Regions from separate parts of the Priestia sp. YIM B13489 genome, predicted to be linked through region 2. Evidence: riboswitches for the same ligand, from Rfam matches in the RefSeq annotation. Region 2 holds a riboswitch; the other holds the start of a gene.
What was found. Region 2 has a riboswitch for ZMP and ZTP ahead of ACFX4W_RS29120 (glutamate/serine transporter AimA). Riboswitches for the same ligand answer to the same signal wherever they lie in the genome.

Region 1 (7,467 bases), 3.2 Mb from region 2:
GTTCTAAAATTCTCTGTTACATTCGCATATTTGTAGACTCCAATATCCTTCTTCGCTTTTACTTGAAAAGAATATTTATCTCCGAGTGAAGTAACCTTTGGTAATGATTCTTCGACAGGATTACTTACACCCTTAAGCAATTCCATCATTTTAGCTAATGTTGTCTCATCAGCTTTTCCAGTTGACGTTAATCCATACTTTTCTTGAAGAGCTTTAACAGCTGCAACAGTTTCGCTGCCATATTGACCATCGGTTCCTTGCTGGGAAAGTTCAAATCCTAATCTAATTAAGTTTTGCTGCAGTTCTTTTACAGCTAGTCCGCTATCACCTTGCTGCAATTGTGCTGATGGCTTATTATTTTCCACCACCGTCACGCCTGTATTAATACTATTAAAGAAATCCAGATCCATTTCATTGATATCAACATTGCCTTTAATCCCGTTTACTTTTCCTTGATCTGTATATTGAAACATAGACCATCTATCCCAAATCGCCGTATCACCTGGGTTAACGAATCCCTTAGAACGGTTACTTCCACTGTAACGAGCTATCCATAGCGGATATCTTGCCACGGCGCTTGTAAAATTGGATTTAATAAAACTATACCCCGTGTAAAGAATAGGCGTAATGCTTGTTTTCCTTTCAATATACTCCATCCATCTGACTGCAAAGGCTGTGACCTGCGCTTTTGTTTTCCCTTTATTCTCTTCCAAATCTAAGCAATGAGGCAAATCAACCTTCATGCTCCCTAATTTATTTAAAAAGAAATTAACTTCTGCAATGGGATCATTATCAGCATGAGCAAAGTGATAAAAGCCTACACGTAGACCTGCATTTTTTGCACCTATATAATTATCATATGATTTTTTATCTAAGAAGGTTGTACCTTCTGTTAATTTAATATACGCGCCTTTTACACCATCCGACGCCACTTTTGCCCAATCAATTGTTCCGTTGTGATGAGAAACATCAATGACCTTAATATTTTGATTATTACGGTTTTGCATTGCTATCACTCCTTCATACAAACTATGAATAAAAAAGGAAATGGCAACTGATACAGGCCTATGAAATAGATATTAGGCTTTATAAAAAAACTACACTAAGAAGGGATTTTGGTAGCCTTCCCTTATTATAAGAAATGAATTTGTGCAATTTTATAAAGTGAGGAAAGCTATATTCGTTTATACTAATAATATGAAGATATACTGAATAAAAAGTGGAGGAATATGATGTCTTTAATAAAAGAAGCACGTAGATATGCAGAACACGCTCATAGCGGCCAAATGCGCAAGCTGTCCGATACACCTTATATTGTTCATCCTATTAACGTAGGTACTATTTTAGAAAAAGCAGGTTTTAGTGAAGAAGTAATTGCAGCAGCTTATCTGCATGATGCTGTAGAAGATACAAGTGTAACACTCGAAGAAATTGTACAAAGATTTGGTTTAGAGGTAGCGGGGATTGTTGAAGCTCATACAGAAAACAAATCAAAAAGCTGGGAAGAACGTAAACAGCATACAATTCAAATTGTGAAAACTGGTTCTCTTGAAGTGAAATCTTTAATTGTAGCAGATAAATTAGACAATTTACGGTCTTTAAAAGAAAGCTACGATCAGCAAGGAGATACGATTTGGAATAGCTTTAAAAGAGGATTCGAAAAGCAGAAATGGTACTACGAATCCATTAGCAAATACGCTGCACAAGGATTGGAACCAAGCCAAATTCCAAGTTTTTTTTATACGTATAAACAAGAAGTAAACGATTTTTTTAGAAGTTAATATTCATATGAAGAAATTAGAAAACACTGAAAATAACTATTGCGAACGCGCTGCATACGTATTAAAATATAGTAGAGTCAACACGCAATAAAGGCTCTACATAATCGGGACTGTAGTTCAGTGGGAGAATACTTGTCTGGCAGACAAGGGGTCGTGGGTTCGAATCCCATCAGTTCCATAAAACCAGTCGTATCAAGAGTTTAAAACGCTTTAAAACTATGCAGGATGGAATGGTTGCAATACTATTTCATCTGACCTCTTCATGATTTCCATGAAGAGGTTTTTTATTTTCTTTTTACGATTGATCCTCATGATTTTTATGATTATTCTTTTCACTGCTCCTGCTGACAATTTCTCTAAGTTCGCCCTCGTCGCCTTTTGCATTGATGATTTCAAAAAGCTGATTCAGCCCTTCACTTGTTTCATCATTTGGTTCTTTACCCATTCTATCCCCTCCTTTTGCTTCTAGGATGCCCATTTTTTTCACATTGTTTCATGTAAAAAGCAATTCATCAATATTAATCCGCCGTAAAAGTATACCTTTACGACCCTTGTGCAATTACTGGTTATACGGATATACTCAATCAATTCTTTAAATTCCGCAGCATTTTATAGGGTTTCTAATACTCATCTATAATGAAATGATCATCACAAACTTCGTTAAAATCGTTCTCTTCGTGGAGATCTACTTCTTTATCTTTAGATATCTCGGTTTCTTGTGTAAATAGTTTAAAAAGCTTTTTTAACATTGTTCCACCTCATATCTTTCATTAATACATTCAGTATGATTAATTTATATGAAGCCAGTATGAATTGAAACTTAAGATAATGTGAATGTAGACATTAACGTGAGATGTTAAGCATGCTTATACCCTGGACAAAAAAGTTATTTCATTCTACAAAGAAGTGATTAGTATATCAGCTGTATGTGGCATTCGTTCTATAACAGTCGTCTTTGTTATTCGTTTTGCTATTGTACTAGGTAGCTTAGTTTTATGTATTATCGCTTTAATCCCTTAGTTATCAACATCCTTAAATACCATTCAAATGGTTTGTGTAGTTGGAATTATCCTTTTGCTTGCTTTGTTTTTCTTGGGTGATATCCACAATCAAACGAAAAAACGCAAGCTATAAAAAAGAACTTTGTATGCTGCTGCAAAGTTCTTTTCATAAACACTTACTGTTTGTTAAGAACTGTATGAAATAGCTCATACACTTCTCATACAATCGCTAAGACCTATTCAGTTAACAGTCCTTCTTACGTTTTTTTCAAACCATCCATATGCAATTTCAGCTTTAATTTCTTTATTTCCCGGAGAAACTAGGAAAATAACGTATGAACCGTTGTTTGGAAAGATAAATTTTCCATCTTCATCACTTACTAATGTACTTTTCGGCGGAACAACACGGTTAAATACGTTTACCCCTTTGGTAGGAAAGCCTTTTACCATTTCTGCAAATTTAATTTTCCCTTTTGGCTTTGAACGTATTGTAGTATTTGCTGGACTCACATTATCTGAAGTTGTTCCTTTTCCAGGCGGGATAGAATTAAACCAAATTTCAGCAGTAAAAGGTTCGTTGGAATAGTTAGTGATAGTAAAAGCATTCACAAATAAATCTACTCCGGAGCCGGAAGGGTTAACTAACCCGCCCCAAGCATTTCTATTTCCACCAAAACGAATAGGCTCAGTTTGTCCGACAAAATAGTCTCCTTTTAAAGATTGATATAAAGGATTAGGTATATTAACGGCTTTAATATAAGGTTTACTCGACTCGTAATTCGACATACAATCATCTCCTTTCTGTACTATATTTTATGAAGTTTTTCTATAAATGCTTGGACACATGCATTTAGAAATATATTTAATCTTTATATAAACGCAAAAAGATAGACCCGGTACTGAGCCTATCTTTTCCTATCGCTTAATGCCCTCGTCGACTGCTGGTGTATAAACGGATTGTTTTTTGACTTTATATTCCGATGCTTTTTTAATACTTCTACTATCACTTCTTAAAGTAGTAATCACCTATTCTTTTGTAGTCATAGAATGAAGAATCCTTACCTTTTTTTCGCAATATTCAACAATTTCATAACAGGCTGTGAGAATATCATGTCTAGACAGTTCTATTTCATCAAATACAAATTTTGAAAGTTGCTTCTGCAGAACCTCCAGCTTTTTGCTGTCTTCTTCATCGATCCATAGCCCTTCCGTAATACACACATCTGCTATTTTGTTAATAGATTGAGCCGTCCAGTTTAAGCCAGCTGAAGAAACAGTTTTTGTAAGTAAATCGTTTTTTATAGCTAGAATAACTTGACACACATGGGTATAGGCATCAACTTTCTTTTGGATAAATGCTTTGCGAAGCTCTTGTTTGTATTGCTCTTTCGACATCACTATAGCTACAACAGACGTAATGAATGTTCCTGCCAGCGCGATGAGCGACCCTATCAAAATTCCTATCAGTTCTCCTGACAAAACGTTCACCTCTTTAAAGGTATTTCTATATGCTATGAGAATGAAGGAATTGATATGAGGTAAACACCATGTAAAAACAGCCCTAACTTTTCTAAGTTAGGGCTGTAACACTAAAATATGATGGGAACCAAATTAGATAATACGACTTGTAATAATTCCTTCAATTTGACCGATTTTTTCTTCTAGCTCAGGCACAATCTCGTCACTTACTTGATTGTCAATATCGATCATTGTATACGCATATTCACCGCGGCTTCTGTTCACCATATCTGCGATGTTTAAATTGTAGTTTGAGAATACTTGCGTAAGTTGTCCTACCATATTCGGCACGTTGTGATGGAAAGCAGCTACGCGTTTTTTCCCAGTGTAAGGAAGAGATGCATTCGGGAAGTTCACTGAGTTTTTAACGTTTCCTGTTTCTAAGAAATTTTTCACTTGACGTGCTGCCATTACCGCACAGTTTTCTTCTGATTCTTGAGTTGATGCCCCTAGATGAGGAATTGGCACAACATTTTTCATGTTCAAGACATTTTGATTTGGGAAATCTGTAATGTATCTTCCAACTTTTCCACTTTCAAGAGCAGCTTTCATATCTTCTTCGTTTACAAGCTCACCGCGTGAGAAGTTCAAAATATGAACATCAGGTTTCATGATGCTAAACGTTTCTTTATTGAAAACACCTTTTGTATCGTCCGTTAATGGAACGTGAACCGTAATATAGTCAGATGCTGCAAATAGTTCTTCTAGAGACATTGCACGCTGTACGTTGCGAGACAAATTCCAAGCTGTATTAACAGAAATGAATGGATCAAAACCAATTACGTCCATATCTAAATCAAGCGCATCGTTTGCTACAAGAGCACCAATTGCACCTAAACCAATAACGCCTAACGTTTTACCTTTGATTTCTTTCCCAACAAACTGTTTTTTACCTGCTTCAACTAACTTAGGAATTTGATCACCTTGGCCATCCAATCCTTTTGTCCATTCAACTCCAGCAAATAAGTTACGAGAAGAAGCCATAATTGTAGTTAAAACCATTTCTTTTACTGCGTTTGCATTAGCTCCTGGCGTATTAAATACAACGATACCTTGCTCCGTGCAAGCGTCCACCGGTATATTATTAACCCCTGCTCCAGCTCGTGCAATAGCTTTTAAATTTTGGTCAAATGCCATGCTGTGCATGTTAAAGCTACGCACGACAATCGCATCTGGACTTTCGCTGTCGTTGTCAATTTGATAACCTTCTTGATTAAAAACATTTAGACCTTTTTGTGCAATGTTGTTTAATGTTTTGATTGTTTGTACTTTTTTTAATGTTAATGTGCTCATTTTGTACTCTCCTCTGATTATCATCGTAGTTTTACATGTTTTTACCTTTGGATAAAGGAACTTCATTTTTAATTTTTTAAAAAGTCTGGTTTTTTAGCCTACATATGTGATAACTTCTATATCCTCTCCCCCTAAACAGAAAGAGGTAAGAGATATGTATTAATCCCTTACCTCTGCCCAGGCGAACGGCTACGTCACTATATGCTTCCTCACGGTTATCCGCGTTTCGCCAGTCACATATAGTCTTTGAAATTAAGTATATTCTAGCAAACTCTTTCAGAACGTTCAACCTTTTTTTAAAAGTTTGCTTTTTTCAGTCTAATTTTTAATCTCTTTAGCGAATCTCCTAATATATTGACAAATACCCTAATACATGTTAAATAAGAAGAGTGATTAGCACTCTATCCACTCAAGTGCTAATTGTTTTATAAGCCCTATTTGGAAAGGAGAATTTCTTATGTCAAAAAAAGAATTCAAAGCTGAATCAAAGCGATTATTAGAGATGATGATTAATTCCATCTATTCTCAAAAAGAAGTATTTTTGAGAGAACTTCTATCAAATTCAAGTGATGCAATCGATAAAATTTATTACAAAGCCTTAACAGACGACTCCTTGCGTTTTAACAAAGAAAGCTATTACATAAAAGTAACACCAGATAAAACTAACCGTACCTTAACCATTACGGATACTGGAATTGGCATGACGCAAGAAGAGCTTGAAAGCAGCTTGGGCACAATTGCGCGAAGCGGTTCCCTTGCGTTTAAAAACGAAAATGAAACAAAGGACGGGCACACGATTATCGGCCAATTCGGCGTTGGGTTTTACGCAGCGTTCATGGTGGCAGATGTCGTGACCGTGATTAGTAAAGCGTTAGGCAGCGATGAAGCCTATAAATGGGAATCTACTGGTGCTGATGGCTATACAATCGAACCTTGCGAAAAAGAAACGGTTGGGACTCAAATTATTTTAAAAATTAAAGAAAATACAGAAGATGAAACATATGATGAGTATCTAGAAGATTATCGTTTAAAAGAGATTATTAAAAAGTATTCAGACTTTATCCGCTACCCGATTAAAATGGACATAACGGAAAAACGTCCTAAAGAAGGTTCTGATAACGAGCTAGAAGATTATACAGAAGAGCAAGTTATCAACAGTATCGTACCGATCTGGAAGAAAAATAAAAATGAATTGACTTCAGAAGACTATGAGCAGTTTTATTCAGAAAAGCGCTACGGATTTGATAAACCGCTCACTCACCTTCATATTAATGTGGATGGAACGATTCGCTACAATGCCATTTTATTTATTCCAGAAAATAGTCCGTTTGATTACTACTCAAAAGAATTTGAAAAAGGGCTTGAACTGTATTCAAACGGCGTCTTAATTATGAATAAATGTGCAGATCTTCTTCCAGATTACTTTAGCTTTGTAAAAGGTATGGTAGATTCTGAAGATTTATCTCTTAATATTTCACGTGAAATTTTGCAGCAAGACCGACAGCTTCAGCTGATTGCCAAAAACATCGGCAAGAAAATCAAAAATGAATTAAAAAGCTTACTTAAAAACGAACGTGAAAAGTACGAGAAGTTTTATGAATCATTTGGCCGCCAGCTGAAGTACGGTGTTTACAGTGACTTTGGCAGCAACAAAGACGTATTAAAAGACCTGCTTTTATTCTATTCTTCTACAGAGAAAAAGCTCGTAACACTAGACGAATATGTATCGCGCATGCCTGAGGATCAAAGGTATATCTATTATGCATCAGGCGAATCGTACGACCGAATTGAAAAGCTTCCTCAAGCAGAATTGGTTGCAGATAAAGGTTACGAAATTCTATATTTTACAGAAGATATCGATGAATTTGCGATTA
Region 2 (7,467 bases):
ATGGAGAAGAGTGCCAAAGATAAAAATATAATTACAAAAAGTTTTGTAGGTTTTTGTATGCTCTCGTAGGTTGCATTGTACATTAAAAACGAAAATGAAATTCCGCTTTATGAAAGCGCTTTAAAATAAAAAGTTAATTAAGTGATGAGGTGATTTTAATGAAAAGAGAAATTGAACAGGAAATGTCTTACTTACACGTCACTGCAAAAGAGCAGTTACATGAGTGGGTAGAGCAAATAAAAGAATTTTCTTCAGAAGGAAAAACGGCTGATTACATTCCAGCTCTGAAAGATATGGACTCGTCTCAATTAGGTATTTGTTTGATTGGTGCTGACGGAACTGTTATCCAGTCTGGAGATTATGAATCGGTATTTACTCTTCAAAGTATTTCTAAAGTCATTAGCTTTATAGCAGCTTGCTTATGCTGCGGCATTCCTTATGTGCTAGAGAGAGTGGATGTAGAGCCAACTGGAGATGCATTTAATTCTATTATAAGACTGGAAATGCATAAACCAGGAAAGCCGTTCAATCCTATGATTAACGCGGGTGCTTTAACGGTTTCATCTCTTTTATCTGGGGAGACGGCAAAAGAAAAATTAAGCTATTTGTTTGATGTGATAACAATGCTTACCGGGAAAACACCAATCATTAATGAAACGGTCTTTGAATCAGAATGGCAAACGTCTCATCGAAATCGTGCGCTTGCCTACTATTTAAAAGAAACGAACTACTTACAAGGAGAAGTAGAAGAGGTTCTAGAGGTTTACTTAAAGCAGTGCTCAATTGAAGTAACGACTGAAGATATTGCACTGATTGGATTAATCCTGTCATTAGATGGATATCATCCAGTGTTTCACAAACAAGTAATTCCAAAAGAAGTAGCTAAATTAACAAAAGCGCTCATGCTTACATGCGGTATGTATAATGCTTCAGGAAAGTTTGCGGCATTTGTTGGTATGCCAGCTAAAAGCGGTGTATCGGGAGGAATCATGTCATTGGTGCCACCTAATACGAAAAAGCAGTCTCCATTTCCAGACGGATGCGGTATCGGAATATACAGTCCAGCTATTGATGAGTACGGGAATAGCGTAAAAGGCGTTACGCTGCTAAAAAAAATCGCAAAAGAATGGGATTTGAGTATTTTTTAGTCTATTTACGTACTCTTCATTCGCTTCAATAATATAAACACCAAGAGAAAAAACTTTCATGTTGTGCATTTGTTCTACCAAATTTTTTAATGAGGTGATAGGCATGCAACAAGCAGTCGAAAGTGTGATTAGCGTCATCAATGATTTTTTTTGGTCGAATTTATTAATTATTTTACTTGTATCAATTGGTATTTATTTTACGATTCGCTCTCGTTTTTTGCAGTTTCGCATGTTGAAAGAAATGGTCCTTGTTTTGAAAGAAGGACGAGCGGCTAAAGGTGGAGGAGTCTCTCCGTTTCAAGCTTTTTGCATAAGCATGGCAGCTCGAGTAGGAACGGGAAATATTACAGGGATAGCGATTGCTATTGCACTTGGTGGCCCGGGTGCTGTATTTTGGATGTGGATTATTGCCATTATCGGTTCAGTATCAAGTTTTGTAGAAAGTACACTCGCTCAAATTTATAAAGTAAAAGGATCAAACGGGTTTCGAGGAGGACCCGCTTATTATATGGAAAAAGGGTTAAATAAAAGGTGGATGGGCGGGCTATTTGCTGTACTCATTACACTATCATTTGGCCTAGTGTTTAACGCTGTGCAGTCTAATACGATTACGCTAGCATTTGAGAACTCTTTTGGAACGAGCCGCTTGTTGGTTGGGATTATTATGACAGTTATATTTGCGGTAATTATTTTTGGCGGAATCAAACGCATCGCCAAGATATCGGAATACATCGTGGTCGTATTAGCCGTTTTATACATTGGAATGGCTCTGTTCATTATCTTTAAAAATATCGATCAAATGCCTGCGGTTCTATCTCTAATTGTGAAAAATGCATTTGGATTTGAACAGGCGCTTGGGGGGTCAATTGGTGCAACGTTAATCAACGGAGTAAAGCGCGGACTGTTTTCCAATGAAGCAGGAATGGGAAGTGCTCCCAACGCCGCGGCAACTGCAGTGACGAGCCATCCAGTTAAACAAGGTCTTATCCAAGCATTTGGTGTCTTGACGGATACACTCGTGATTTGTACAAGCACAGCATTTATCGTTCTCTTATCCCCCGCCTATAAGCAGGGACTAAGCGGCATTGAACTAACGCAAGCTTCTCTTAGTACCCATATTGGCTCTTGGGCATCAGGGTTTTTAGCTATCATGGTATTTCTATTTGCTTTTAGTACGCTAATTGGCAATTATTATTATGGAGAAACGAATATTGAGTTTTTAAATTCAAATAAGTTGTGGCTTTGGTCTTATCGTGTAGGTGTTTTAGCGATGGTTATTTTTGGATCGATCGCTCAGCTTCAGCTTGTATGGAATTTGGCAGACTTATTTATGGGGATGATGGTAGTCGTGAACTTGATTGCTATTTTTCTATTATCGAAAGTGGCATTTTCCGCCTTGCATGACTATACTGAGCAAAAAAAGGAAGGAAAAAATCCAGTCTTTTATAGAGATGCGTTAGAAAACAATCAAAATATCGAATGTTGGGAAAGAGAATCTGCTCCGCCCCCTTCTGAAAAAGAGAATATTATCTAAAAAAAGTTCAGCCAATTGGCTGAACTTTTTTTATGCGTTTTTCTTTAATTCAGTTTGCGCAGTGCCTTTAGAAAACAATGTTTCTTTCACGCCGTTAGTTGCTGCTTTTGTTTTGGCCGAAAAGATTGGATTTAAAATAACAACTACGAGTAAGTTAGATAATAATCCCCAGAATCCTTCATAAAGACCAAATGAATTTCCTGTGGCATGTACGGTAAACGTCACAACCAGCCCTACTACTAATCCAGCAATCGTACTTTCTTTCGATTGATTTCTCCAGAACAGACTGATAACGATAGCCGGGAAGATTTGTACCATACCGGATACCCCTAGTAACTGTAGGGAAACAAGTGCTTGAGGGAATAATAAACCGAATAAAAGTGCCAGTCCAATAACAACGAAAACCATCGAACGAGTAACCATTGTTAATGTTTTACCCTGTACATTTGGATTAATTAAATCTCTGAATATATTATTTGCAAATAAGTTAGACGCTCCGATAGCCATGATAGAACATGGAATTAATGAAGCAAGAGCAATCGTTGCATAAGCTAACCCTTGGCCAATGCCGCCATATGAATATTGAATTAAGGTTAATAATGCTAATCTAGGATCCGTTGTATCTTGAGGTAATACTTGATAAGCAATAAATCCTAAGAAGATGACTAGAATTAAAACAATATTGTAAAGCGGTAAGAAAATAGCATTTTTACGAAGCGAATCTGCACTTTTAGCAGTGAAAACACCTGTAGCAGCGTGGGCCCACATGAATAAAGCTAAAGCAGATACGAGTGATGCTGTAATAAACCATGGAATGCCTTTAGGTCCTTGTGTTGGGATCGTTAATAGCTGAGGTGAATCCTTTGCAACATTGTCGATCATGTTGCCCCAGCTTCCAAAATGCATAATTGGCAGAGAAACAACCATAAATAACATAATCGCCCATACTAAAATATCTTTAATAATTGCCGTATATGTGGGACCTTTAATTCCGCTGAAAAAGGTATAAAGAGCCACAAGAAAGAATGAAAGAATAACGACTGCTTTTACGTTAATGTAGCCAGTTCCTGCAACGCGAAGAGTATCTTGAATACCGCTAAGCTGAAGATCAATATATGGAATGAGCATCAATACACCTACTATAGCAATTAAAGAGGAGAGAAATTTACTGCTAAAACGTTCTCTGGCATAATCAGCAAGCGTAGTAAGTTTGTGCTTTTTAGCAACAGTCCAAAGCTTTGGAAGAAAAAAGTATGAAATTAAAAAGGCTAAAACAGAGTAAGGAATAGCAAAAAATGCGATGCTTCCCCCCTGATAAGCTGTACTTGTAAGACCTAGGAATGTATAAGCAGTATATAAATCTGCTCCTACTAAAAGCCAGACGAGCAGGCTTCCAAAACGTCTTCCACCTACAGCCCACTCTTCAACTGAGCTTCTAGATGATTTGTCACGTCCCGCTATAAAGCCAATTGCGATAACGACAAGAACAATTGCTGATGTGATTAAAAGTGCGGTTAAATTTCCTTGCATTATTCAATGTCCCCCCAAGATTTTTGTAAACGATAAATGATAAATGTACACACAGGCGTTAAGAAGACCCATAAAAATAACCATAAATGCAAAAGAGGTAATCCAAAAATAATTGGATGAATGTTATTTACAAAAGGTAAAAAAACGAATTGAGCAATAAATGGAATGATGAATAAAATAAAAATTATGAATTTTCTGTTCAATTTTACTCCTCCTACTAAAAATTTATCTAACAATGTTCACTATGATAGCAAGTCTGACATGGTAAAGCAATAAGTTTTTTGAAAATTTCGTTATAATCTATGGAAATTTTTTTAGAAAAACAAAAAAGAGGTTATGGTGGGAGTATATTTGAAATGATTACGAAGGAAAAAAAGGGGGATAATCTAAGCGAAGTTGCTCTTGAAGCAAAAAGAGAACGGTAAAGAAGAAATTTAGTTTTGACCGGGAAGTTTTTATTATTTCGCTGAGATAAAGTATATTGCTATTGCATCATAAGAAAAGAATTTGTATGTTCAAATAGAGATTCATGGAAAGAATAAAACAGAGCAAATAAAAAAACTAGACAATAAGTGCTTGTCTAGTTCCACCACTCTGTCAGTGGTCCTTTGTCGCCATAAACAGGATCTGTTGTAGGAATAGGTACTTGTGCAATTTCATCAAATACGTGAGGGCGATCAGTTTGTTTTCCTGTTCTTAAATTGTAATCCATGCCCTCTGGATAAGCTCCAACCACTTTAAAATCAGCAGTTGACTGCAGACGCATATGCCCTGTTCCTGCAGGAAGTACGAGCACATCGCCAGCATGCACCACGATATTTTCCCCCATATGTCCACCTAGTTTTAAACGTGCAGATCCGCTAATTACACCTAGTGCTTCATGAGAATTACTGTGGTAATGGTGAAAATCATGTATGCCGCCTACCCAGCTGTTTTTCCAGTTGTGAGAATTAAAAATGCTCTCCACTTTCTCTTTCTTACTAATAAATACGTGTTCATACAACAAAACTGGAAGACGAGGGTGATTTGGAATGGTTCCGTCGTCATCAAAATAAAGAACTTTTACATTTGCATAATTCATAAGCATCCCTCTAACAATCTTTTTTCGTAATTTTCCCTGTTTTGCGCTTGCGTAAACAGAGAAGTTTGCTCGAAGTACTTCATTTGTTGCGAAGTGCATGATATGTAGGTTTTAACGTTTTCCTAAAAGAAGTCTCCCACTTCAAGCGTAGCTAAGCGGTGGGCAGTTCACTTTAGTATCTTTTCTTCATATTGTATATAAGTAAAGGGTCTAGTGCAAGAATTCTATGGATATATAGCTGTTAATTCTTATTATGTAAATGAATATTATATATTAATATAATTTTTATAAGGTAATCTGCTCGTGGAGTAAAAGAATCAAACAACAAGAAAGGTTAGGATTTTAGTTGTTTTTTGTAATTAAAAAGAGATTTCAGAAGTTTTATTCGGAATTTTACGAATAATTTATTATCTTTATAAAAGTAATGTAAACATTTTTGTGTATTGAGTAATAGAAATGAATGTTATATACTGATAAAAAATATATTCCTATATGTGACTGGCGCAACATGGATGACCATGGGGGAGCATATAGCGTATAAGCCGCGCGCCTGGGCAAACACTTGAGAAAATTCCGCAAGTGTTTTTTTTATTTTCCTAGGGAAGAGGAGTAGATTTGGATGAGCAATATGCAAAGGAAGATGGGAACATTTGCTTTAACCATGACAGGCATAGGTTCGATTATCGGTTCAGGGTGGCTGTTTGGAGCATGGAAAGCAGCTCAAATTGCGGGACCCGCGGCTATTTTTTCATGGGTTATTGGAATGGTGGTTATTTTGACCATTGCCCTATCATATGCTGAACTGGGCGCGATGTTTCCACAAGCAGGAGGGATGGTTAAATATCCTCAGTATTCACACGGATCATTTATTGGTTTTTTGGCTGCTTGGGCTAACTGGATTTCAATCGCTTCAACGATAACAGTGGAGGCTATTGCATCTGTGCAATATATGAGTACTTGGCCGTGGAAGTGGGCTCGCTGGACTCATGAATTGGTAGACAATGGCATTTTAACGTCCAAGGGGTTGGCAGTTGCGTCTTTGTTATTATTCGTTTACTTTTTTGTGAACTATTGGACGGTAAATCTCTTTGCGAAAGCAAACTCATTTATTACGATTGTTAAATTAATTATTCCTGGTTTAACGGCAGGGGCTTTATTTTTCGCTGGTTTTCATAGTGGAAACTTTTCAAGTGAGCATGGGGTTGCCCCTTATGGGTGGGCCAGTGTTTTAACGGCAGTGGCAACATCAGGTATTGTGTTTGCATTTAATGGGTTTCAAAGTCCTGTAAATATGGCAGGAGAAGCAAAATCACCTAATAAATCGATTCCGATAGCTGTAATTGGTTCAATTTTTATTGCAGGAATTGTATACATTATATTGCAAATTGTCTTTATCGGAGCAGTAAGTCCGTCATCAATTGCTGATGGATGGAATCATTTGAATTTTAATTCTCCTTTTGCTGATTTAGCGATTGCGCTTGGAATTAACTGGCTAACAATTGTGTTATACGCAGACGCATTTGTTTCTCCTTCCGGCACAGGTGCTACATATACGGCAACTACTTCTAGAATGTTATACGGGATGCAGCAAAATGGATACTTGCCAAAGATATTTGGTACTCTTCATCCACTTTACAATGTCCCGCGCCCAGCTATGTGGCTGAATTTAGCAGCTTGCTTCTTGTTTCTCTTTTTATTTAGAGGATGGGGTGTCTTAGCAGAAGTGATCTCAGTAGCGACGCTTATCTCTTATATTATGGGTCCTGTAGCGCTTATAACATTAAGAAAAACGGCTTCACACTTTTACCGTCCATTTTATTTAAAAGGGGCATCAGTTATTGCGCCATGCGGCTTCGTTTTTGCTTCCTTGACGCTTTACTGGGCAAGGTGGCCACTTACAGGTGAAGTGATCTTTATTATGGCAATTGGCCTGCCTGTTTATTTTTATTACCAAGCGAAAAATAAATGGGTGGGCTTTAAAAAAGAATTTTTAACCGGGGCTTGGATGCTTATCTATTTAGCGTGCATGATTTTTATTTCCTACATAGGAAGCGAAAAATTCGGAGGCAAAAATATTTTGCCTTTCGGATGGGATATGCTAGTGATTGCTTGCGTATCATTAGCTTTTTATTACTGGGGAATTAAAAGCGGCAAATCTAACCGATATATGAAAG

Region 1: linked by a shared signal. The riboswitch ahead of ACFX4W_RS12735 (phosphoglycerate dehydrogenase) and the one ahead of ACFX4W_RS29120 (glutamate/serine transporter AimA) in region 2 are both predicted to bind ZMP and ZTP.

The regions. Positions count from the first base shown of each region.
Region 1 is NZ_JBHZOQ010000053.1:1,345,689-1,353,155, reverse strand. It holds gene ACFX4W_RS12765 (GH25 family lysozyme) at 1-1,007, opposite strand, end outside; gene ACFX4W_RS12760 (HD domain-containing protein) at 1,233-1,781, shown strand; tRNA gene ACFX4W_RS12755 (tRNA-Ala) at 1,888-1,959, shown strand; gene ACFX4W_RS12750 (hypothetical protein) at 2,077-2,226, opposite strand; gene ACFX4W_RS12745 (DUF6143 family protein) at 3,023-3,568, opposite strand; gene ACFX4W_RS12740 (hypothetical protein) at 3,809-4,270, opposite strand; gene ACFX4W_RS12735 (phosphoglycerate dehydrogenase) at 4,394-5,593, opposite strand; ZMP/ZTP riboswitch at 5,762-5,840, opposite strand; gene htpG (molecular chaperone HtpG) at 6,051-7,467, shown strand, end outside.
Region 2 is NZ_JBHZOQ010000053.1:4,523,313-4,530,779, reverse strand. It holds gene ACFX4W_RS29145 (glutaminase) at 159-1,148, shown strand; gene ACFX4W_RS29140 (alanine/glycine:cation symporter family protein) at 1,252-2,682, shown strand; gene ACFX4W_RS29135 (sodium:solute symporter family protein) at 2,713-4,212, opposite strand; gene ACFX4W_RS29130 (DUF3311 domain-containing protein) at 4,212-4,415, opposite strand; gene ACFX4W_RS29125 (cupin domain-containing protein) at 4,793-5,392, opposite strand; ZMP/ZTP riboswitch at 5,778-5,856, shown strand; gene ACFX4W_RS29120 (glutamate/serine transporter AimA) at 5,913-7,467, shown strand, end outside.